3 regions of the Pseudomonas sp. GW821-FHT04D07 genome follow, and region 3 is predicted to be linked to each of the others. Evidence: riboswitches for the same ligand, from Rfam matches in the RefSeq annotation. Region 3 holds a riboswitch; each other region holds the start of a gene.
The links. Region 3 has a riboswitch for cobalamin ahead of AC07T0_RS18255 (CbtB domain-containing protein). Riboswitches for the same ligand answer to the same signal wherever they lie in the genome.
Positions count from the first base shown of each region.

Region 1: linked by a shared signal. The riboswitch ahead of cobW (cobalamin biosynthesis protein CobW) and the one ahead of AC07T0_RS18255 (CbtB domain-containing protein) in region 3 are both predicted to bind cobalamin.
Region 2: linked by a shared signal. The riboswitch ahead of cobO (cob(I)yrinic acid a,c-diamide adenosyltransferase) and the one ahead of AC07T0_RS18255 (CbtB domain-containing protein) in region 3 are both predicted to bind cobalamin.

Region 1 covers NZ_JBWKTH010000012.1:62,807-69,785, reverse strand. Annotated here, with positions in the region: gene AC07T0_RS16260 (magnesium chelatase ATPase subunit I) at 1-401, opposite strand, end outside; gene cobN (cobaltochelatase subunit CobN) at 414-4,187, opposite strand; gene cobW (cobalamin biosynthesis protein CobW) at 4,191-5,258, opposite strand; cobalamin riboswitch at 5,354-5,572, opposite strand; gene AC07T0_RS16245 (glycosyltransferase) at 5,663-6,955, shown strand; gene AC07T0_RS16240 (glycoside hydrolase) at 6,959-6,979, opposite strand, start outside.
Region 2 covers NZ_JBWKTH010000032.1:9,877-16,855, forward strand. Annotated here, with positions in the region: gene AC07T0_RS26950 (C40 family peptidase) at 1-169, shown strand, start outside; gene AC07T0_RS26955 (class I SAM-dependent methyltransferase) at 198-860, shown strand; gene AC07T0_RS26960 (hypothetical protein) at 857-1,435, opposite strand; gene AC07T0_RS26965 (hypothetical protein) at 1,653-1,826, shown strand; cobalamin riboswitch at 1,954-2,173, shown strand; gene cobO (cob(I)yrinic acid a,c-diamide adenosyltransferase) at 2,257-2,868, shown strand; gene AC07T0_RS26975 (cobyrinic acid a,c-diamide synthase CobB) at 2,865-4,223, shown strand; gene bluB (5,6-dimethylbenzimidazole synthase) at 4,220-4,870, shown strand; gene cbiB (adenosylcobinamide-phosphate synthase CbiB) at 4,867-5,775, shown strand; gene cobD (threonine-phosphate decarboxylase CobD) at 5,768-6,760, shown strand; gene AC07T0_RS26995 (cobyric acid synthase) at 6,757-6,979, shown strand, end outside.
Region 3 covers NZ_JBWKTH010000015.1:23,555-30,533, forward strand. Annotated here, with positions in the region: gene nfuA (Fe-S biogenesis protein NfuA) at 1-38, shown strand, start outside; gene AC07T0_RS18235 (NUDIX hydrolase) at 275-706, opposite strand; gene cobM (precorrin-4 C(11)-methyltransferase) at 727-1,473, opposite strand; gene AC07T0_RS18245 (cobalamin biosynthesis protein) at 1,537-1,953, opposite strand; gene AC07T0_RS18250 (CbtA family protein) at 1,950-2,651, opposite strand; gene AC07T0_RS18255 (CbtB domain-containing protein) at 2,662-2,844, opposite strand; cobalamin riboswitch at 2,941-3,166, opposite strand; gene AC07T0_RS18260 (response regulator) at 3,286-3,642, opposite strand; gene AC07T0_RS18265 (response regulator) at 3,906-6,979, shown strand, end outside.

The DNA of each region.
Region 1 (6,979 bases), on a different contig from region 3:
ATACCGTCGCGCTCGACCCGATTGACGCCGCTGGCGGCGACGTCCAGCAGCAGGTCCACCAGATGATCGGCCAACAGATTGACCTCATCGACATAAAGCACCCCGCCGTCGGCCTTCGCCAGTACGCCAGGGGAAAACTGCGCCCGACCTTCGCCCAACGCCGCGTCCAGATCGAGGGTACCCACCAGCCGCTCTTCCGTCGCCCCCAGCGGCAGGGTGACGAACAAGCCACTGGCCAGCAGATCCGCCAGCCCACGGGCCAGGGTCGACTTGGCCATGCCCCGCGGGCCCTCGATCAGCACGCCACCGATCTTCGGATCAATCGCCGTCAGGCACAGCGCCAGCTTCAGGTCGTCAGCACCGACCACGGCCGACAGCGGGAAATGCGGGGTATCGCTCATGACTTGCACACCTCAGGAATCTTCTTCTATATCCAGCAGCAGGTTTTCCAGCGCCTCGCGGTACGCGCCGGGCTCGCGCCACAAGCCGCGCTGCTGGGCTTCCAGCAGACGCTCGGTCATGTCGCGCAATGCCGCGGGATTGTGCTCGCGGACAAAGTCGCGGGTGTCCGGGTCCAGCAGATAGGCATCAGCCAGCAAGGCGTACTGGTGATCGTCAATCAGGCCGGTAGTGGCGTCGAACGCAAACAGATTGTCGACGGTCGCCGCCAGCTCGAACGCACCCTTATAGCCATGGCGCTTGACCCCGTCGATCCATTTCGGATTCGCCGCCCGCGAGCGGACAACCCGGTTCAACTCGTCCTTGAGCGTGCGGATCTTCGGCAGGTCCGGCTGACTGTGGTCGCCATGATAGCTGGCAGCCGGCGCGCCGCGCAGGGTTTCCACCGCCGCCAACATGCCACCCTGGAACTGGTAGTAATCATTGGAATCGAGCAGATCGTGCTCGCGATTGTCCTGGTTTTGCAGCACTGCCTGGACCTGGCCCAGCCGTTGCGCAAACTGCTCGCGCGCCGCCGTGCCTTCATCCTGGCCGCCATAGGCATAACCGCCCCAGTTCAGGTAGACCTCGGCCAGGTCCGCGCGGCTCTGCCACAAGCGCCCGTCAATGGCGTTCTGCACCCCGGCGCCATAGGCCCCCGGCTTCGCGCCGAAGATTCGCCAACCGGCCTGGCGGGCCGCCTGTTGCTCATCCAGGCCTTCGGCCTGCAACTGCTCGCGCTCCTCGCGGACCCTGGCGGCCAGCGGATTCAACTCCGCCGGCTCGTCCAGCGCCGCCACGGCCTGCACGGCGGCGTCGAACAGCCGGATCAGGTTGGCGAAGGCATCGCGGAAAAACCCGGAAACCCGCAAGGTCACATCCACCCGCGGCCGGTCCAGCAGGCTCAGGGGTAGGATCTCGAAATCGTCGACCCGCTGGCTGCCGGTGGCCCACACCGGCCGTACGCCCATCAGCGCCATGGCCTGGGCGATATCGTCGCCGCCGGTGCGCATGGTCGCCGTGCCCCAGACCGACAGGCCAAGCTGGCGCAAATGGTCGCCATGGTCCTGCAAATGCCGCTCGAGAATCAGGTTGGCCGACTGAAAGCCGATGCGCCAGGCGGTGGTGGTCGGCAGGTTGCGCACATCCACGGAGAAGAAATTGCGCCCGGTGGGCAACACATCCAGGCGTCCGCGACTCGGTGCGCCGCTGGGGCCCGCCGGTACGAAGCGACCCGCCAGGGCGTCGAGCAGACCACTCATCTCCGCCGGGCCACAGGCATCCAGGCGCGGCGCGACCACCGTCAGCAGTCCGTCGATGATCAGCCGGACATCGGCCCAGCCTGCCGTGTCCGGGCAATCGACCTCGCCCCGTAGCGCACGCTCGATCAGTTGCCCGGCGTACAGTTCCAGGCGCTCGCGACTGTCGCCAGCGGTGCGCCAGGTTTCCTCGCTGAGGCTTTGCAACGACTCAGGCCGAGGCCCGTTCCAGGGTTCGCCCAGGGCGCAGTCCAACGGGTCGAAACCCATGGCAAAGGCCTTGGCCAAGGCCCGCAACAAGCTGGACTGGGCGCCACGCCCGTCACCACGGGGAATCCGCAGCAAGGCCAGCAGCGTATCGATGCGCAGGCGCCCGGTCGGCGATTCGCCGAACACATGCAAGCCGTCACGGATCTGCGACTCTTTCAAGTCGCAAAGGTAGGTATCCAACCGTGGCAGCCAGATCGCCGCCTCGGCATCGCTGTCGAGGCCCGCGTCCAGTTGCAGCTCACGATCGATCTGCGTCTCGCGAACCAGCTTGAGAATGTCCCGCTGCAACTCGCGGGCACGCCGCGGGTCGAGCAACTGCGCTTCGTAATATTCGTCGGCCAGCAGCTCCAGGTCGCGCAGCGGGCCGTAGGTCTCGGCCCGGGTCAGCGGCGGCATCAGGTGATCGATGATCACCGCCTGGGTCCGGCGCTTGGCCTGGGCCCCCTCGCCCGGGTCGTTGACGATAAACGGATAGATATTCGGCAACGGCCCCAGCAATGCATCCGGCCAACACTGCTGCGACAGACCGACGCCCTTGCCCGGTAGCCATTCCAGGTTGCCGTGCTTGCCGACATGGATCAGCGCATGGCTGTCATAGGTGTGCCGCAGCCAGAAATAGAACGCCAGGTAACCGTGGGGCGGCACCAGGTCCGGATCATGGTAGACCGCGCTGGCATCGACCTGATAACCCCGGGCCGGCTGGATGCCGACAAAGGTCAGGCCAAAACGCAGGCCGGCCACCATCATCCGCCCACCACGGAACATCGGGTCCTGTTCCGGCCGGCCCCAACGCGCCAACACCGCCTGGCGATTGCTCTCGGGCAGGCGCTCGAACATCACCTGGTAGTCGGCCAGGGCCATGCTCTGCTGGCAAGGCCGCAGGTCCAGGCTATCGAGGTCGTTGCTGACCCCACCGAGCAAAGCCTGGATCAGCGCCGTGCCACTCTCAGGCAACGCCTCGCTCAGCGGATAACCCTGGTCCTTGAGCGCGCGCAGGATATTCAGCGCCGCCGCTGGTGTGTCCAGGCCCACGCCGTTGCCGATCCGCCCGTCGCGGGTCGGATAGTTGGCGAGGATCAGGGCAACGCGCTTGTTCGCATTCGGCACCCGTGCCAGATCGACCCAGCGGCGGGCCAGTTCTGCAACGAAATCCATGCGCTCGGGCTGGGCCCGATAGCAGACCACATCGCTCTGGCTGCGCTCGCTGCGCCAAGCCAAGTCCTTGAAGCTGATGGGCCGGCTGATGATGCGCCCGTCCAGTTCCGGCAAGGCGATATGCATCGCCAGGTCACGGGGGCCGAGGCCCTGCTCGCTGGCCTGCCAACCGGGCTCGTTGTCCTGGGCACAGATGGCCTGGATCACCGGAATATCGCGGCGAAATGGCCGCAGATGCGGGGCTTCTGGGCTGGACTGGGCAAATCCGGTGGTGTTGAGAATCACTGCGGCCGTCACCTCGTCCAGCAGGTCCTCAACCACGCTCAGGCACCCGGGCTCCTTGAGACTGGCCACGGCAATCGGCAAGGGATTGAGCCCGGCCACCAGCAAGCGCTGGCAGAACACATCGACAAAGGCGGTATTCGCCGCCTGCAAATGCGAGCGATAGAACAGCAAGGCCGCGACCGGTTGACCGACCCGCCAATCGGCGCGCCAGCCGGCCAGTCCGGCGTCACCGTGGCGAGGATGATAGATCGCCGTGCGCGGCAACGGCTTCGGCTCGGCCCAGGCATAGTCGCGCTCCAACCAACGACTGGCGAGGCAGCGGTACAGGTCCAGGGCATTGCCCAAGCCACCCTGGCGCAGAAAATGCCAGAGTCGCTCACCCTCCGCGGCGGGTACGTTGCTCAAGTCGCTCAGTTCCGGGTCCGGACGATCGTCCCCCGGCACCAGGATCAGGGTCACCCCGCGCTCGGCCAGTTGCACCAAACGCTCGATACCGTAACGCCAATAGCCGATCCCGCCGTGCAGCGACAGCAGGATGACCCGGGCATGTCGCAGCACCTGGTCGACATAGAGGTCGACCGAGGCATGGTTCTGCACCTGCATGGGATTGGCCAGGCGCAGGCTCGGGTAATCGTCGGGCAGTTGCCCGGCCGCCTCGGCCAGCAGCGCAAGGCTGGAATCGCCGCTGCAGAGGATCACCAGCTCGGCGGGGGTTTGTCCCAGGTCGGCAATATTGTCATCCGACACAAAACCGCCGGGCTGGGTCCTGAGCAGGTGCATGGGTCAGGCGGTCAGCGCGGTGCGCAAGGTCGATTCGAGCAGCGCGGCATCCAGATCCTGGCCAATCAGCACCAGGCGGGTAACGCGGGGTTCGGCCGCCGTCCAGGCACGGTCGAAATGCTTGTCGAAACGTGTGCCTACACCCTGGATCAGCAAACGCATCGGCTTGTTCGGGATCGCGGCGAAGCCCTTGACCCGCAAAATGCCGTGCTTGACCACCAGTTGCGTCAGGACGTCCAGCAGCAGGCTTTCATCCGCTTGCGGCAGCTCCAGGGAGATCGAGTCGAAGGCATCATGATCGTGATCGTCATGATCGTCAGCATCGTGGTGGTGATCGTGGTGGCTGTGACGGCCGTCGATATGCTCCTCGGAACCGGCGCCCAGGCCCAGCAGCACGTCCAGCGGCAGGCGGCCGCTGCTGGCTTCGACGACCTTCACCGCCGGCGGCAGTTCTTCGGCCACTTCCAGGCGCACCCGGGCCAGGTCTTCAGGGCTGATCAGGTCGGCCTTGTTGAGAATCACCAGGTCGGCGCTGGACAGTTGGTCGGCGAACAGTTCGTGCAGCGGCGACTCGTGATCCAGGTTCGGATCAAGCTTGCGCTGGGCATCCACCTGGTCCGGGAACGCAGCGAAGGTGCCGGCGGCGACGGCCGGGCTGTCGACCACGGTGATCACCGCGTCGACGGTGCAGGCACTACGGATTTCCGGCCACTGGAAGGCTTGCACCAGGGGCTTGGGCAGCGCCAGACCGGAGGTTTCGATGAGGATATGATCGAGGTCGCCACGGCGCGCCACCAACTCGCGCATCACCGGGAAGAATTCTTCCTGGACCGTGCAGCAAAGGCAGCCGTTGGCCAGTTCATAGATGCGACCACTGGCCTCTTCTTCGGTGCAGCCGATCGAGCACTGCTTGAGGATCTCGCCGTCGATGCCCAGTTCGCCGAACTCGTTGACGATCACCGCGATGCGGCGGCCCTGGGCGTTGTCGAGCATATGGCGCAACAAGGTGGTCTTGCCCGAGCCGAGAAAGCCGGTGACGATGGTGACGGGAAGCTTGGCCAGTGTTTTCATCGGATGCCCTTTGGCAAAGTGGCGGGCATACGGGACGAGAACCACGGCCCTGGGGCGCGGATGCGTTCGCCACCGGATCACCCCGCCCGGTTGTAGTGAGAAACGGTCACGAGGCAGGTCTCCTGGCTTACGGTCGGGCCGTCGCGGCGCCTTCTGGGCAGCACGCGGTAGACCTGGCCTTGCGCCTTCCCGTCCGCAGACAGTGGCATTGCAGGGCTATCGAACCGTTTACAGTTGCGGGGGCAGCCGCGGCATACCGCGTTCCCTTCTTAGCTTCGGCCGAATGCCGAAGAACCTCGAAGCTGCAAGGCTACGCAGTGCGTCGAGGCAGGTCAATCGCGAGCGTCGCTGTGGTTTAATTGCGCCCCTTTTTCCCGCCCTGCCCGTTTCAAGGAATCGTACTCATGCACGCCACCGACATCACTCAGGTCCTGGTTATCGGTTACGTCTGGCCGGAACCGCGCTCGTCGGCGGCTGGCGGCCACATGATGCAGATCCTCGAGAGTTTTCTCGACGCCGGCTGGCGCGTCACCTTCGCCAGCCCCGCCGCCGTCGGCGAACACAAGGCCGACCTGGCGAGCTTGGGTATCGAGGAGTGTCGCATCGAGCTCAACAGCAGCAGTTTCGACAGCTTTGTCGCCGGCCTGCAACCGGATGTGGTGCTGTTCGACCGCTTCATGATGGAGGAGCAGTTCGGCTGGCGCGTGGAAAAACACTGCCCCGAGGCCCTGCGGGTGTTGGAGACCGCGGACCTGCAAAGCTTGCGCGATGCCCGCCAACAACAGCTCAAGGCGCGCCTGAAAGACGATCAGGACCAGAATGACTTCAGCAGCCTGTTCGCTCCCGATCAGCGGCAGGTGTTCCAACAGATGAGCGAAACCGATCAGGCCCAGCGGGAAATCGCCGCGATTTACCGTTCGGACCTGAGCCTGATGATTTCCGATGTCGAGTCGCAGTTGCTGGTCGAACAATTCAAGGTCCCGGCGGCGTTGCTGCACTGGTGCCCGTTGATGATCGACACACCTGTGGCGGCCTATCGCGATTTCGACGAGCGTGCGCATTTTCTCAGCATCGGCAACTTCCGCCACGCGCCGAACTGGGATGCCGTGCTCTGGATGAAGACCACGCTCTGGCCGCTGATCCGCCAGCAGTTGCCCACGGCCCAGCTGCAGATCTATGGCGCCTACACCCCGCCCAAGGCCACCGCGCTGCACAACCCCGCCCAGGGTTTTCACATCATGAACTGGGCCGAGGATGCCCTGGACGTCATGGCGGCGGCGCGCATTTGCCTGGCGCCATTGCGTTTCGGCGCCGGGATCAAGGGCAAGATCGTTGACGCCATGCTCTGCGGCACGCCGAATGTCACCACCCCCATCGGGGCCGAAGCCATGCACGGTGGGCTGCCCTGGGCCGGCGCCATCGAAACCAGCGCCGTCGCCCTGGCCCAAGCGGCCGTGCGCCTCTACCAGGACCGCACGCTGTGGCAGCAGGCCCAGGCCAACGGCCAGGCGCTGCTCGCCGCCCGTTACGAGCGCCGGGTCCACGGCCCCGCGCTGATTGCCCGGATCCAGGCCTGCCGCCTCGACCTCGCGGCCCACCGCCGGGACAATTTCACCGGGGCGATGCTGCGGCATCATCACCACAAGAGCACCCAGTACATGTCCCAGTGGATCGAGGCGAAAAACCGCGTCGACTGATGTTCAGGAGGCGCCGAGGACCTG
Region 2 (6,979 bases), on a different contig from region 3:
CTCCCAGGTCAGCCATGCCGGGATCTATGTCGGCGAAGGCCGTTTCGTCCATGCGCCGGCCACCGGCGGCACGGTGAAACTGGACAGTCTGTCCAAGGCCTATTGGCAGCACGCCTACCTGAATGCCAAACGTGTATTGCCTGCCGGGCGTCTGGCGAGCAACCCTTAGTTAGCCACTGCGTTACCGCGAGGTTGTCATGACCGCTCGCACCCTCAAGCTGGACGATGCCCTCTACGGCTATCTGCTGGACGTTTCCCTGCGCGAAACGCCGTTGCTCAAGCGTCTGCGTGACGAAACCCAGGCGTTGCCCATGGCGCGTTGGCAGGTGGCGCCTGAACAGGGCCAGTTCCTCGCGTTGCTGGTCAAGCTGACCGGCGCCCGGCGTTTGCTCGAAGTCGGCACCTTCACCGGTTACAGCGCCTTGTGCATGGCCTCGGCCTTGCCGGAGGGCGGTAGCCTGCTGTGCTGCGATATTCCCGGGGACTACAACGCCACGGCGCTGCGCTACTGGCGGGAGGCGGGTCTGGCTGCGCGTATCGAGTTGCGTCTGGCGCCGGCGCTGGAGACCCTGGCGCAGTTGGAGCAGCAAGGGCAGGGCGAGCAGTTCGACCTGATATTCATCGACGCCGACAAGGCCAATTACCCGGCGTATCTGGAAAGTGCCCTGCGCTTGCTGCGCCCGGGCGGCCTGGCGATGTTCGATAACACGCTGTGGAGTGGGCGGGTGCTCGAGGTGAATGGGCAAAGCGCCGACACCCGGGCCATCCAGGCGCTGAATCGGGCCTTGAAGGATGACGCGCGGGTGGATTTGTCGCTGCTGCCGCTGGGCGATGGCCTGACCTTGTGCCGTAAGCGCTAGGCTTCCTTGAACAGCAGAGCGATGCCGGGATGATACTGGCCGGCTTCGTTGTGCAACTTGCGATAAGCGTAGGGAAAGTACCAGGCCACGGCGCAGCTGTTGGCCTTTTGCAGGTCGTCGACCATATCCTGCAGGTCTTCCGGGCTGGGGCTCTGCTGCGGCTTGAACGGCGAGACGAACAGGCAACCGAGTTTCAGGTGATGCGGATGGCTGATTTTTTTGGCATCGCTCGCCACATCCAGCAGGGCCGGCATCGGGTTGAGGTTATTGACCTTGGGCCAGCGTTGCGTGGCCTGGATATAGACCGACTCCTGCGCGGTGGAGATCTGCAGGTCGCAGCGTCCGCTGCGGTCGCCCTCTTCGAGCTGCTTCTTGGTCGGGAAATGCTCCAGGGTGACCATTTCCGCCGCCCAGGCCGCGACCGACAATAACCCCAGATTGGCCCGCTCGTTGAACCAGTAGGGCGCCTGTCCGTCACCGAGGAGCTGGTTGTAGCGATCGATGCACTCGGGCCAGCGCTCCAGGGCGGGGCGCAGGAATTCCAGTTTCGGATTGCTGATGATCAGGCCTTGCATGGAGCTCCCCTTTTTATTGTTGGTCGGGTTATGGCTATTTGATATCACCTTCCTCAACGTAGCACAATTTCTGGCGCCGGTTTTTTGATCTGGGTCGGGGTAGGGAGCTATCGCCTTGTACAAGGAGTTAGGGTTTGATTTTGGCGATGACGGTCGCCTTGTGATTTCTGTAGCGGGTCATTAAGATCTCTTTAATTGTCAAGACGCAGAGGTGTCTATGAAAACGACTAAAAACGCTGCGAAAGCGGCCATGATTGCCAAATTCACCGCTGAAGCCATGTCGTTGGCTGCTGTGGGTGTTTCTGAAAATCAGCGTCGTTTTCTCAAGGTCGGTTTGAGCCGCGGCAAGGAACTCGAGCCTGCTGGTGTGCTCGCGGGTGCTCGCTCCTGACATTGGCTCCCACTATCGACTTTGGCAAAAGGCTTCCTCCCAAATTGTCTACAAACGCCCCGCCTGGCCCGGGGCGTTTGCTTTTCTGATGGCGGCTTTATTTGACGCTCCACCCCCAACCCTCTAACCTTCGCCGATTGTTTCAGGTGCTCTGTGGCGAATCGCCGACAGGGTGAAACAGGGAAGCCGGTGAGCCCTTCGACAGGCGCGATTCCGGCGCTGCCCCCGCAACGGTAAATGAGTCAAGACCGCGCCTTGAGCCACTGTGTCCAGCCGACATGGGAAGGCGCGCGGTCCCGCGAATAGCGCTCATGAGCCCGGAGACCGGCCTGATCCATCCCACAGCGTCACGGCGGGCGATGCTGGACGGCTCCGGCCGCGTTTTTCCCTGCCCCCCGTTTGCCTTATCCAGCCCCAACGGAGAGCTGCCATGAACGAATCCCCTGATCGCGACGAACGCCACCTGGCGCGCATGCTGCGCAAAAAGGCGGTGATCGACGAGCGTATTGCCAGTGCGCCAAATGAATGCGGCCTGTTGCTGGTCCTCACCGGCAACGGCAAGGGCAAGAGCAGCTCGGCTTTCGGCATGCTCGCCCGGGCCATGGGCCATGGCATGCAGTGTGGCGTGGTGCAATTTATCAAGGGCCGCAACAGCACCGGCGAAGAGCTGTTTTTCCGGCGCTTCCCCGAGCAGGTGCGCTTCCATGTGATGGGCGAAGGCTTTACCTGGGAGACCCAGGATCGCCAGCGCGATATCGCCGCCGCCGAAGCCGCCTGGGAAGTCTCCCGGGAAATGCTCCGCAACCCGAGCATCGGCCTGGTGCTGCTCGATGAGCTGAATATCGCCCTCAAGCACGGTTATCTGGACCTCGATCAGGTCCTGACCGACCTGCAAGCCCGTCCACCGATGCAGCACGTGCTGGTCACCGGACGCGGCGCCAAGCCGGAAATGATCGAACTGGCCGACACGGTGACCGAAATGGGCCTGCTCAAGCATGCGTTCCAGGCCGGGATCAAGGCCCAAAAGGGCATCGAACTATGAGGCAAGCGCGTCATTGCCCGGCGGTGCTGATCGCCGCGCCGGCTTCCGGCCAGGGCAAGACCACGGTGACCGCGGCCCTGGCGCGCCTGCACCGCAATCAGGGGCGCAAGGTCCGGGTGTTCAAATGCGGCCCGGACTTTCTCGACCCGATGATCCATGAGCGCGCCAGCGGTGCGCCGGTCTATCAGCTGGATTTGTGGATGGTCGGCGCCGAGGAGAGTCGCCGGCTGCTCTGGGAGGCGGCGGGCGAGGCCGACCTGATCCTGATCGAAGGGGTCATGGGGCTGTTCGACGGCACGCCGTCGAGCGCCGATCTGGCCCGACATTTCGGTGTGCCGGTGCTCGGAGTGATCGACGGTACGGCCATGGCCCAGACCTTCGGCGCCCTGGCCCTGGGGCTGGCACGTTACCAGCCGGACCTGCCGTTCGCCGGGGTGCTGGCCAACCGTGTCGGTACCCTACGGCACGCGCAATTGCTCGAAGGCAGCCTGACCGAAGGCCTGCGCTGGTACGGCGCGCTCTCGCGGGAAACCGGGATCGAGCTGCCGAGTCGTCATCTCGGCCTGGTGCAGGCCAGTGAATTGAATGACCTGGACAAGCGCCTGGACGCGGCTGCCGAGGCTCTGGCCGGCAGCTGCGAGGTGGCGTTGCCGCCGCCAGTGGCGTTTGCCGCGCCCGCGCCGGTAGTCGCCGAGCCGCTGCTGGCCGGCGTGCGCATCGCCGTCGCCCATGACGAGGCCTTTGCCTTCATCTATGGGGCCAACCTGGATCTGTTACGGGCCATGGGCGCCGAGTTGCGGTTTTTCTCGCCGATCCACGATCAAGTCATGCCCGAGGCGGACAGCCTTTACCTGCCCGGTGGTTATCCGGAACTGCATCACCTGGTCCTGGCCCGGAACGCGCCGATGCTGGCGGCGATCCGCGCCCATCATCAGGCCGGCAAACCCTTGCTCGCCGAATGCGGTGGGATGCTCTATCTGCTCGATGCGCTGACCGATGTCGAAGGGCAACGCGCCGAGTTGCTGGGCCTGCTGGCGGGTGAGGCGACGATGCAGAAGCGCCTGGCGGCCCTGGCCTTGCAGGCGGTGGCGTTGCCGGAAGGGCTGTTGCGCGGTCACACCTATCACCATTCGCTGACCACCACGGCGCTGGAACCGATTGCCCGGGGCCTGAGCCCCAATGGCGGGCGCGGCGCCGAGGCGGTGTATCGCCAAGGGCGGATGACCGCTTCTTATGTGCACTTTTATTTTCCGTCCAATCCGCGGGCGATTGCCGCGCTGTTGGCCCCGGATATCCACCTTGCCAAGGCCGGCGCACTCTCGGAGCGCGCGGACTTACCCGCGCGGAGGCCATGACCGACAACGCTTTTAGCCCTGAAGAACGCGCGGCGGTCTACCGTGTCATCGGTGAACGCCGCGATATGCGCCACTTTACCGCTGGCAGCGTCGCGCCCGAGCTGCTCTCGCGCTTGCTGGAGGCGGCGCATCAGGCGCCCAGCGTCGGGTTGATGCAGCCCTGGCGTTTTATTCGCATTACCGACCGCGGATTGCGCGGCCAGATCCAGCAGTTGGTGGAAGAAGAACGGATACGCACCGCCGAGGCCCTGGGCGAGCGTTCCGATGAATTCATGAAGTTGAAGGTCGAAGGCATCAATGACTGTGCCGAGGTGCTGGTCGCCGCGCTGATGGATGATCGCGAGCGGCATATCTTCGGCCGGCGGACCTTGCCGGAAATGGACATGGCGTCCTTGTCCTGCGCCATCCAGAATCTCTGGTTGGCCGCCCGTGCCGAAGGCCTGGGCATGGGCTGGGTCTCGCTGTTCGAACCGCAGGCCCTGGCGCAACTGCTCGGTCTGCCGACGGGGGCCAAGCCGCTGGCGGTGCTGTGCCTGGGACCGGTCCAGGCGTTTTATCCGGCACCGATGCTGGTCTTGGAAGGTTGGGCGCAACCGCGCCCCTTGAGTGAACTGTTGTATGAGAATTATTGGGGAGTGAGTCAATGAGTGTGGCGTTGTTGAGTGTCGCCGGGGTAGCGCTGGATGCGCTGCTGGGCGAACCCAAACGCTGGCATCCGCTGGTGGCGTTCGGCCGTCTGGCGGACCGTATCGAACAACGTTTCAATTCCGGCGGGCGTGGCTGGCGCAGTCATGGGGTCACGGCGTGGGTGATGGCGGTGTTGCCGCTGACCCTCTTGGCCACGGCCTTGTCGTGGGCGCCCTATGTCGGCTGGATCGTCGATATCCTCGCGCTCTATTGCGCCCTCGGCTTGCGCAGCCTCGGTGAACACGTCATCCCCGTGGCCCAGGCCTTGCGCAGCGATGACCTGGATCGCGCCCGTCAGCGCGTGAGCTATCTGGTGAGTCGCCAGACCACGGAACTCGATCACACCGAAGTGGCCCGCGCGGCCACCGAGTCGGTGCTGGAAAATGGCAGCGATGCGGTGTTCGCCGCGCTGTTCTGGTTTGTCGTGGCCGGCGCGCCCGGCGTGGTGCTGTATCGCCTGAGCAATACCCTGGATGCCATGTGGGGGTATCGCAATGAACGTTTCGAACGTTTTGGCTGGGCGGCGGCGCGGATCGACGATGTTTTGAACTATATTCCTGCACGCTTGGTGGCCCTGACCTATGCCTTGCTCGGCAAAACCGGGTTGGCGCTGCAATGCTGGCGCCGCCAGGGACCGACCTGGGACAGCCCGAATGCCGGGCCGGTGATGGCGGCCGGCGCCGGGGCGCTGGGGGTCGAGTTGGGTGGGGCGGCGATTTATCACGGTGAATTGCATCAGCGTCCGCCGTTGGGCGAAGGGGAGCCGGCGACCGCCGACTCCATCGACCGGGGCTGGCAATTGGTACAACGGGGTGTGTGGTTGTGGTTGCTGATTCTTTGTCTGGGAGCTGAGATCTATGCTTGAGCACGGCGGGCGCCTGCGCAAGGCGGTGGAACACTACGGGATTGCCGAGGCCGATTGGCTGGACCTGTCCAGTGGCCTGGCGCCCTGGCCCTGGCCGATCCCGCCGATCCCCGAGCGTGCCTGGGCGCGCCTGCCGGAAACCGATGACGGCCTGGAGCAGGCCGCCTGCCGCTATTACGGCGCCCCCCAGGTGTTGCCGGTGCCCGGTTCCCAGGCGGCGATCCAGTTGCTGCCGCGCCTGCGTCGTGCGGGCAAGGTCGGTGTGCTGTCGCCTTGTTATGCCGAGCATGCCGAAGCCTGGCGGCGCAATGGCTACATCGTGCGCGAAGTGCTGGAGCATGAAGTCGAGTTTTTTCTCGACAGCCTCGACGTGCTGGTCGTGGTCAATCCGAACAATCCCACCGGCCTGAGCCTGGCCCCGGAGCAGTTGCTCGAATGGCATGCCCGCCTGGCCCAGCGCGGTGGCTGGTTGGTGGTGGATGAGGCCTTCATGGACAACACGCCAGAGCGCAGCCTGGCCGCCCACAGTCACCAGGTCGGGCTGATTGTCCTGCGCTCGTTCGGCAAGTTCTTCGGTTTGGCCGGCGTACGCCTGGGGTTTGTCCTGGCCGAAGGCAAGTTGCTCAAGTTGCTCGCCGTACAGGTCGGGCCCTGGGCGGTCAGCGGGCCGACGCGGGTACTGGGGCAGGTCTGCCTCGCCGACACCGCCGGCCATGAGCGCCAGCGGGTGCGCAGCGAACAGGCCAGCCAGCGGCTGGTGGCGTTGTTGACGCGTTTCGATCTGGCACCTCAGGGCGGTTGCGCGCTGTTCCAGTGGCTGGTGACTGCGCGGGCCGAGGCGCTGTATGAGTTCATGGCCCGTCGCGGCATTCTGCTGCGACTGTTCACCCAGAACAGCAGCCTGCGTTTCGGCCTGCCCGCCAATGAAGCGGATTGGCTGCGGCTGGAGCAGGCGTTGCTGGTCTTTGCCGGGGAGCCGGCATGACCACCCTGATGGTGCAAGGCACCACCTCCGATGCCGGCAAAAGTACCCTGGTGACAGCGCTGTGCCGCTGGTTGACCCGCCAGGGCGTGCGTGTGGCGCCATTCAAGCCGCAGAACATGGCGCTCAACAGCGCGGTGACCGCCGACGGCGGCGAGATCGGCCGGGCCCAGGCGGTGCAGGCCCAGGCGGCGGGCCTGGCGCCGCATACCGATATGAACC
Region 3 (6,979 bases):
TGACCGACCATACGCAGAAAGAAAACGCCTACTACTGAGTTCGGTAGCAGGGCGTTCGCTACGTCCGGCTGGATAAAAAAACGGTGCCCGTGAGCGCCGTTTTTTTTATGGGGGATCGGTTGAGGTCGTTCCGATTGCGGTGCCTGCTCCGACGTCTTCGCGGGCAAGCTCCGCTCCCACATGGGGTTCTGTGCCGTCCATATAATCCAGGTTCGACACAGGTACTGTGGGAGCGGAGCTTGCCCGCGAAGAGGCCCTTGAGAGCGGTACATTATTACGACCCGGAAACCCGACTCTCCAGGTAATCGCGTAGCCGCTCTTGCAGATAGGGCACACCCAGCGGGTGCTCCAGGTACTCGGCAATCGCCATCATCCGCCAGTACTGGCCTTCGTCGCCAAAGCGAATCGCTGTAATTTCCGCGCGGCTCAGTTGCCCGACCAGAAACCACGAGTGGGTATTGGGCTGGGTCACGCTGGGGTAGCGTCGGGCCCATTCGATCCGTTCAGCCCCGATACGCAGGGAAAACTCCTCATCCAGCTCCCTGAGGGCACATTCGCTCGGAGTTTCCTCGCCTTCGCGACCGCCACCGGCAAAGTCCCAATGTCCGGGATAGGGAATGCTGTCCTTCATGTCGCGCAGGTAGGTCAGCAGCTCATCGCCGCAGAGCAGGGCCAGCTTGGCGCCGGAAAACAACGGTTCGGACATCGGCTTATCCTCCAGACGATTCAAGGTCGATAAAGATGAGCGTGACCCGCGCGGTACAACGAGGATTCGCTGAAGTGCTCGCTGGCCAGGACGCGGCCCACCAGGATCAGCGCCGTGCGGCGAAAGCCCTTGGCCTCGACCTTGGCCAGAATATCCTCAAGGGTACCTTGTACCCAGTCCTGGTCGGGCCAGGTAGCGCGATGGATCACCGCGATCGGGCAGTCCGCGCCGTAATGCGGCAGCAGTTCCTCGATGATTCTGGCCAGGTGTTTGACCCCCAGGTGAATCGCCATGGTCGCCTTGTGCTGGGCCAGGCTGGCCAACTCTTCCCCGGCCGGCATCGCGGTTTTGTCGGCATAACGGGTGAGGATCACGCTTTGGGAAATATCCGGCAGCGTCAGCTCGGCGCCGAGCAAGGCTGCGCAGGCGGCGGTCGCGGTGACGCCGGGGATGATCTCATAGGCAATGCCCAATTCGCGCAGAGGGCGGATCTGCTCGCCGATGGCACCGTAGAGCGACGGATCGCCCGAATGCACCCGCGCCACGTCCTGGCCCCGGGCATCGGCGGTCTTGATCAGGTCGATGATCTGTTCCAGGTGCAACTCGGCGCTATTGACCACTTGCGTCGCACGGTGGCCTTCAAGCACGGCATCAGGCACCAGGGAGCCGGCATAGATGATCACCGGGCAGCTGCGGATCAGGCGTTGGCCCTTGACGGTAATGAGTTCCGGATCGCCGGGGCCGGCGCCGATGAAGTAGACGGTCATGACACTCTCTGAACAGGGCTGCACAAGGCTTTACATGAACAACGCTCATGTAGACGGCGGTGATTATCGAGGGTTTTGCCCGGTCCAGGCCAGTGCAAAGGTCGCCTGAGGATGCTTTTGGCGTGAAATCAGAAGATTCGCACGGGCTTGCCCCAACTGTTCGGCCAGGGCCAGCGCGGCACTTTCTGCGACGCCATGACAGCCGGTCTGTTCGAAGGCCTGGCTGGAACGATGGCTGAGCCGAGCCTCGTAAGGTGCCAGCTCGGTCGCGCTGAAGAACACCAGCGGCAGGTTCAGGCGCTGTGCCAGTTCCCGCAGGCCGGGTTCAACCTTTTTCCCATCAATACTTGCCAAGCCATTGATTTCCTTGAGGTCGATCCGATGGGTCAGCAAAGATTGCTCCAGTAGCACCTGCAAGGTCGAGGCGCTACAGCCGAGCCGGCAGCCGAGGCCAACCGCGAGGATTGGCGTCGTGCTCATGCCGAGTAGTGAGCCTTGGTCTTGCGCCGGAACAGCCATGCACTGATCAGGCCCAGGGCCAGCCAGAACGCGGCATTGGTCAGTTGCGAGGCGATCTTGAATTGTGCTTCCAGCTCTTCTGGCGCCAGGCTGGAATGAACTTGCGGCTGCGGTGCGCCGATCACATGGGGCACCACGACAATGGCCACGCCCAGCAGTTTGAGCGCCCAGTGCTTGCCGAATACCACCAGGGCAATGGCAACCGCCGTGGACGCTGCGGTGCCGACCCACCAGATCTGCCGTTGCAGCAAGTCCGCCGCGGCAGTGCCCGGCAGTTCCGGCGGCAGGCCCAGGGTCGGTGCCAGGCAGAACGTGGCATAACCGGCCAGGCCCCAGAGCAGGCCCTGGGCGGTGCGGTTCGGCGCGCGCAGGGTATAGAGGCCGGCCAGCATCAAGGCGAAACCGACGGCCACCACCAGGTTGCCGCCGGTGGTGGACAACACGCGCTGCCAGCCGTCTTCCGGCTCCCAGGCCTCTTCGTCGTGTACGTGCCCGGCCATGGCCACGTGCTGGTGTTCGTGAGCCTCGGCTGCCGCGGATTTTTCATAGGTTTCCGCCTGGAGAATCAGCGGGGCGACCCAGAAGCTTTGCAGCAGGGTCAGCAACAGGGCGGCCAGCAAGCCGGTGAATCCCGCTGTTTGCGCAATACGCTTGATCATGGCTGGCGTCTCAATGGCACGGGAAGGCAGAGCTGTGACGGGTATCGTGTGCGGCGTTGTGGACGACGTCGATGGGTGATAACCCGGCGAAATAGACCAATGCCGCGCCCAGGATGGTGGCACCGATGGCGGCGACGAGGCGCTGGCTCAGGGTGCTGATGGCGGTCGAGTGGCGGACGGTAGTGGTTGACATGGCGCTTCCCTTTGAGTTTTAGCAGGCGGAAAGGCGCGAAGAACCTCGGCGGGCGGGCGCCCGGAGATTACAACAGCGCCTGCCCACCGCAGGTTTGTCATCGATTATTTCTGGGCCGGTCTCCGGGCTTGCGAGGGAGTTGGGCAGGGCCCGACTCTTCAAGCGTCGCCTTCCCATGCCGGTGTCGACACAGTGGCTCTGACGCTTCTCTCGCTTACCGTTGCGGGGGCAGCACCGGACTGATCAGGCCTGAAGACAGACAGGCTGACGCACCGGTTTCCCGTTTCACCCTGTGAAGGGCACCCAAAACAAGGCCACTAGGTAAACACGCTGGGCCGGGCGCGTCAATGCAGTAGAGGGCGCAGTGGTGGTCGCGAATGCGCTGGCCCAGCCCCGAGTTAAAGTGAATTCTAGAATAAATATTTCATATAAATCATGTGCTTATATAATATTTTTGATCTTTAGCCTTAACTGATCAATAGAAAAGGGCTTGCTGATCACCTGCATGCCAGGCGCCAGTTCGATGCTTTCGGCGTAGCCGCTGGCAAACAGGACGGGCAGCCCCGGGCGCATTTGGCAGGCGGCCTTGGCCAATTCGCGGCCATCCATTTCGGGCAGTCCGACATCGGTCATCAACAAATCGATGCGGGTGTCGGCCTGTCCAAGGATATCCAGGGCCTTTTCGCTGCCGTCGGCCTCCAGGACATTGAACGCCAGTTCCTCCAGGACATCGACGATCAGCATGCGCACGACGGTATCGTCTTCAACGACAAGGATGGTGGCGGGGGGGACTGGCATGAGGGTATATCCCGAAAAAGTGAGGAATGGATCAAGTTCGCTGAACCGCTCGGCCTCTGGTATCAGTAAACCACCGGGCCAGGCAAGTTCCCCGGCCTGTACAAAAAAATCCGACTGTACAAGATGATAGGCTAAGGTCTGTCATCGCGTCACGACAGTGCGGCCTGGGGCATTGCATTCTAAGCTGTGAGAAAAATGGCGGTCTTTTATTCGTACATACGGCAGACTCCTTGATAATCAATAACTTTAATCCGGGCCCTGAAATGAATTCGTCGTCTTCGGTGGATGAACAAAGCTTTCGCAAGTTATTGAGTCGCAACATTAGCCTGCCCTTGGGCGTCGGGGTCCTCAGTGCGGTATTTTTCGTCGCGCTGATCACCTATCTGCTGTCGGTGATCCAGTGGGTCGAGCATACCGACCGGGTGATCAATAACAGCAACGAGGCGATGAAGCTCTCGGTGGATCTGGAAACCGGTATGCGCGGTTTCCTGATTACCGGTGACGAGCATTTCCTCGACCCCTACGAAGTCGCCAAGCCGAAGATCATTGCCGAACTGCGCAGCTTGCAGCAACTGACCGCGGATAATCCGCAGCAGGTCGACCGCTTCAAACGCATCGAAGCCTTGCAGGGCGCCTGGAGCGAATACGCTCAGCGGATGATCGAACTGAGGCGCTCCAGCGGCGACTACCAGGGGGTGATCCAGGCGGGGCGTGGCAAGCGCCTGGTTGACGAGATCCGTAGCGAGTTTGAGAACGCCATCGACATGGAGCAGCAACTGCGGCTCGCGCGCAATGAGACCGTAAGCCGCACCACGATCTGGAGCATCGTCCTCTATCTCATCTTTGTGCTGGGCCTGAGTGCCTTGCTGGCCTTTGTAGGTCGACGTGATTTGTTATCACTTTCAAGTAGTTATGCAAAAAATCTCGCGTCACAAGTCAAGAGTGCGGAACGGCTGGAACAGCAAGCCTGGCTACGCAGTGGCCAGACCGAGCTGGCCGAGCAGGTGCTGGGCCAACTGAGCCTGAATCTGCTGGGGCGCAATATCCTGCAATTCTGCGCCCAGTACATGGGCAGCGCTGTGGCGGCATTGTATGTCCGCGAAGAGCAGGGGGGCCTGACCCGTGTCGCCAGCTATGGTTTTTCCCGCGAGCAGGATCGGCAGGAACAGGCGATCTTCAACGATGAAGGCCTGGTTGGCCAAGCCGCCGGCCAGGGCCGTCTGATCCGCCTGGACGAAGTGCCGATGGATTACTTCAAGGTCAGTTCGGGCCTGGGCGAGGGGTCGCCGCGCAGTGTGCTGGTGGTGCCGACCACTAACGATGAGCGGGTCAACGGGGTGATTGAGCTGGGTTTCCTGCGTCCGCTGAACGAACGTGACATCGAACTGCTGGAACTGATCGCCGACAATATTGGCACTTCCATCGAGGCCGCGCGTTACCGCCAGCGCTTGCAGGAGGTCCTGGCCGAGACCCAGCAGCTCAACGAAGAGCTGCAAGTCCAGCAGGAAGAGCTGAAGACCGCCAACGAGGAACTGGAAGAACAGTCCCAGGTGCTCAAGGAATCGCAGGTTCACCTGGAAAGCCAGCAGAGCGAACTCGAACAGACCAACGAACAGTTGGCCGAACAAGCCCTGGCCCTGGCCGCGCAGCGCGACGCGATGGACCTCAAGAACAACCAGCTGAACCTGGCCCAGATCCAGCTCGAGGAGCGTGCCGAGGAGCTGCAGCGTTCGAGCAAGTACAAATCCGAGTTTCTTGCCAACATGTCCCATGAGCTGCGTACGCCGCTCAACAGTTCGCTGATCCTGTCCAAGCTGCTGGCGGAGAACCCGCAGGAGAACCTCACGGCGGAACAGGTCAAGTTCGCTGAATCGATCTACAGCGCGGGCAACGATTTGCTCAACCTGATCAACGACATCCTCGATATCTCCAAAGTCGAGGCGGGCAAGTTGGAGCTGCGCCCGGAAAATACCAGCATCGAGCGTCTGGTGGAGGGGCTGCGCAATATGTTCGAGCCACTGGCCGGTGACAAACAGTTGGGCTTTGAGCTCGAGATGCGTGGCGACCTGCCAGCGACGCTGTTCACCGATCGCCAGCGCTTGGAACAGGTGCTGAAGAACCTGCTGTCCAACGCCATCAAGTTCACCGAGACGGGCCGGGTCAGCCTGAGCGTGTCGCGCCAACCCGGTGTCGGTATTGCCTTTGCCGTCCGCGACTCGGGCATCGGTATCGCCGCCGAACAACACGAGAGCATCTTCGAGGCGTTCCGCCAGGCGGACGGCACCACCAACCGCCGTTATGGCGGCACCGGTCTTGGCCTGTCGATTTCTCGCGATCTGGCGGCGCTGCTCGGAGGTTCCATCAACGTGGCCAGCCAGCCCGGGCAAGGCAGTGTGTTTACCCTGGTGTTGCCGGAGCGTTATGTGGAACGCCGCGACGGCGCGGGCCCCGCGCCGGTGGTGGCACCCCCGGCGCCGCTGGAGTCACTGGACCCGCCGCGCAATCGGCCACCACTGGTCGTGGAAGCACCGATCCAGCGTTTTGCCGACGACCGTGAAAAAGGCCCGTTCACCAGCCGCTGTATCCTGGTGATCGAAGATGAACCGAAATTTGCCCAGATTCTCTACGACCTGGCCCATGAACTGGGCTACCAATGCCTGGTGGCCCATGGCGCGGACGAGGGTTTCGAGCTCTCCGCCCAGTTCATCCCCGACGCGATCCTGCTGGACATGCGCCTGCCGGATCACTCTGGCCTGACGGTGCTGCAGCGCCTCAAGGAACAGGCGCCGACCCGACATATCCCGGTGCATGTGATTTCCGTGGAGGATCGCACCGAGGTCGCCATGCACATGGGCGCCATGGGCTATGCGCTCAAGCCGACCACTCGCGACGAACTCAAGGAGATCTTCACGCGCCTGGAAGCCAAGCTGACCCAGAAGCTCAAGCGCGTGCTGCTGGTGGAAGACGACGACCTGCAACGCGACAGCATCGCCCGGCTGATCGGCGACGACGATATCGAGATCACCGCCGTGGGTTTTGCCCAGGAAGCCCTCGATCTGCTGCGCACCGATGTCTTCGACTGCATGATCATCGACCTCAAACTGCCGGACATGCTCGGCAACGAACTGCTCCGGCGCATGTCCACCGAAGACATCCGTGCCTTTCCGCCAGTGATCGTCTATACCGGGCGCAACCTGACCCGCGACGAAGAGGCCGAGCTGCACAAGTATTCACGCTCGATCATCATCAAGGGCGCGCGCTCGCCGGAGCGCCTGCTCGATGAAGTGACACTCTTTCTGCACAAAGTCGAATCCCAGCTGTCCCATGAAAGACAGCG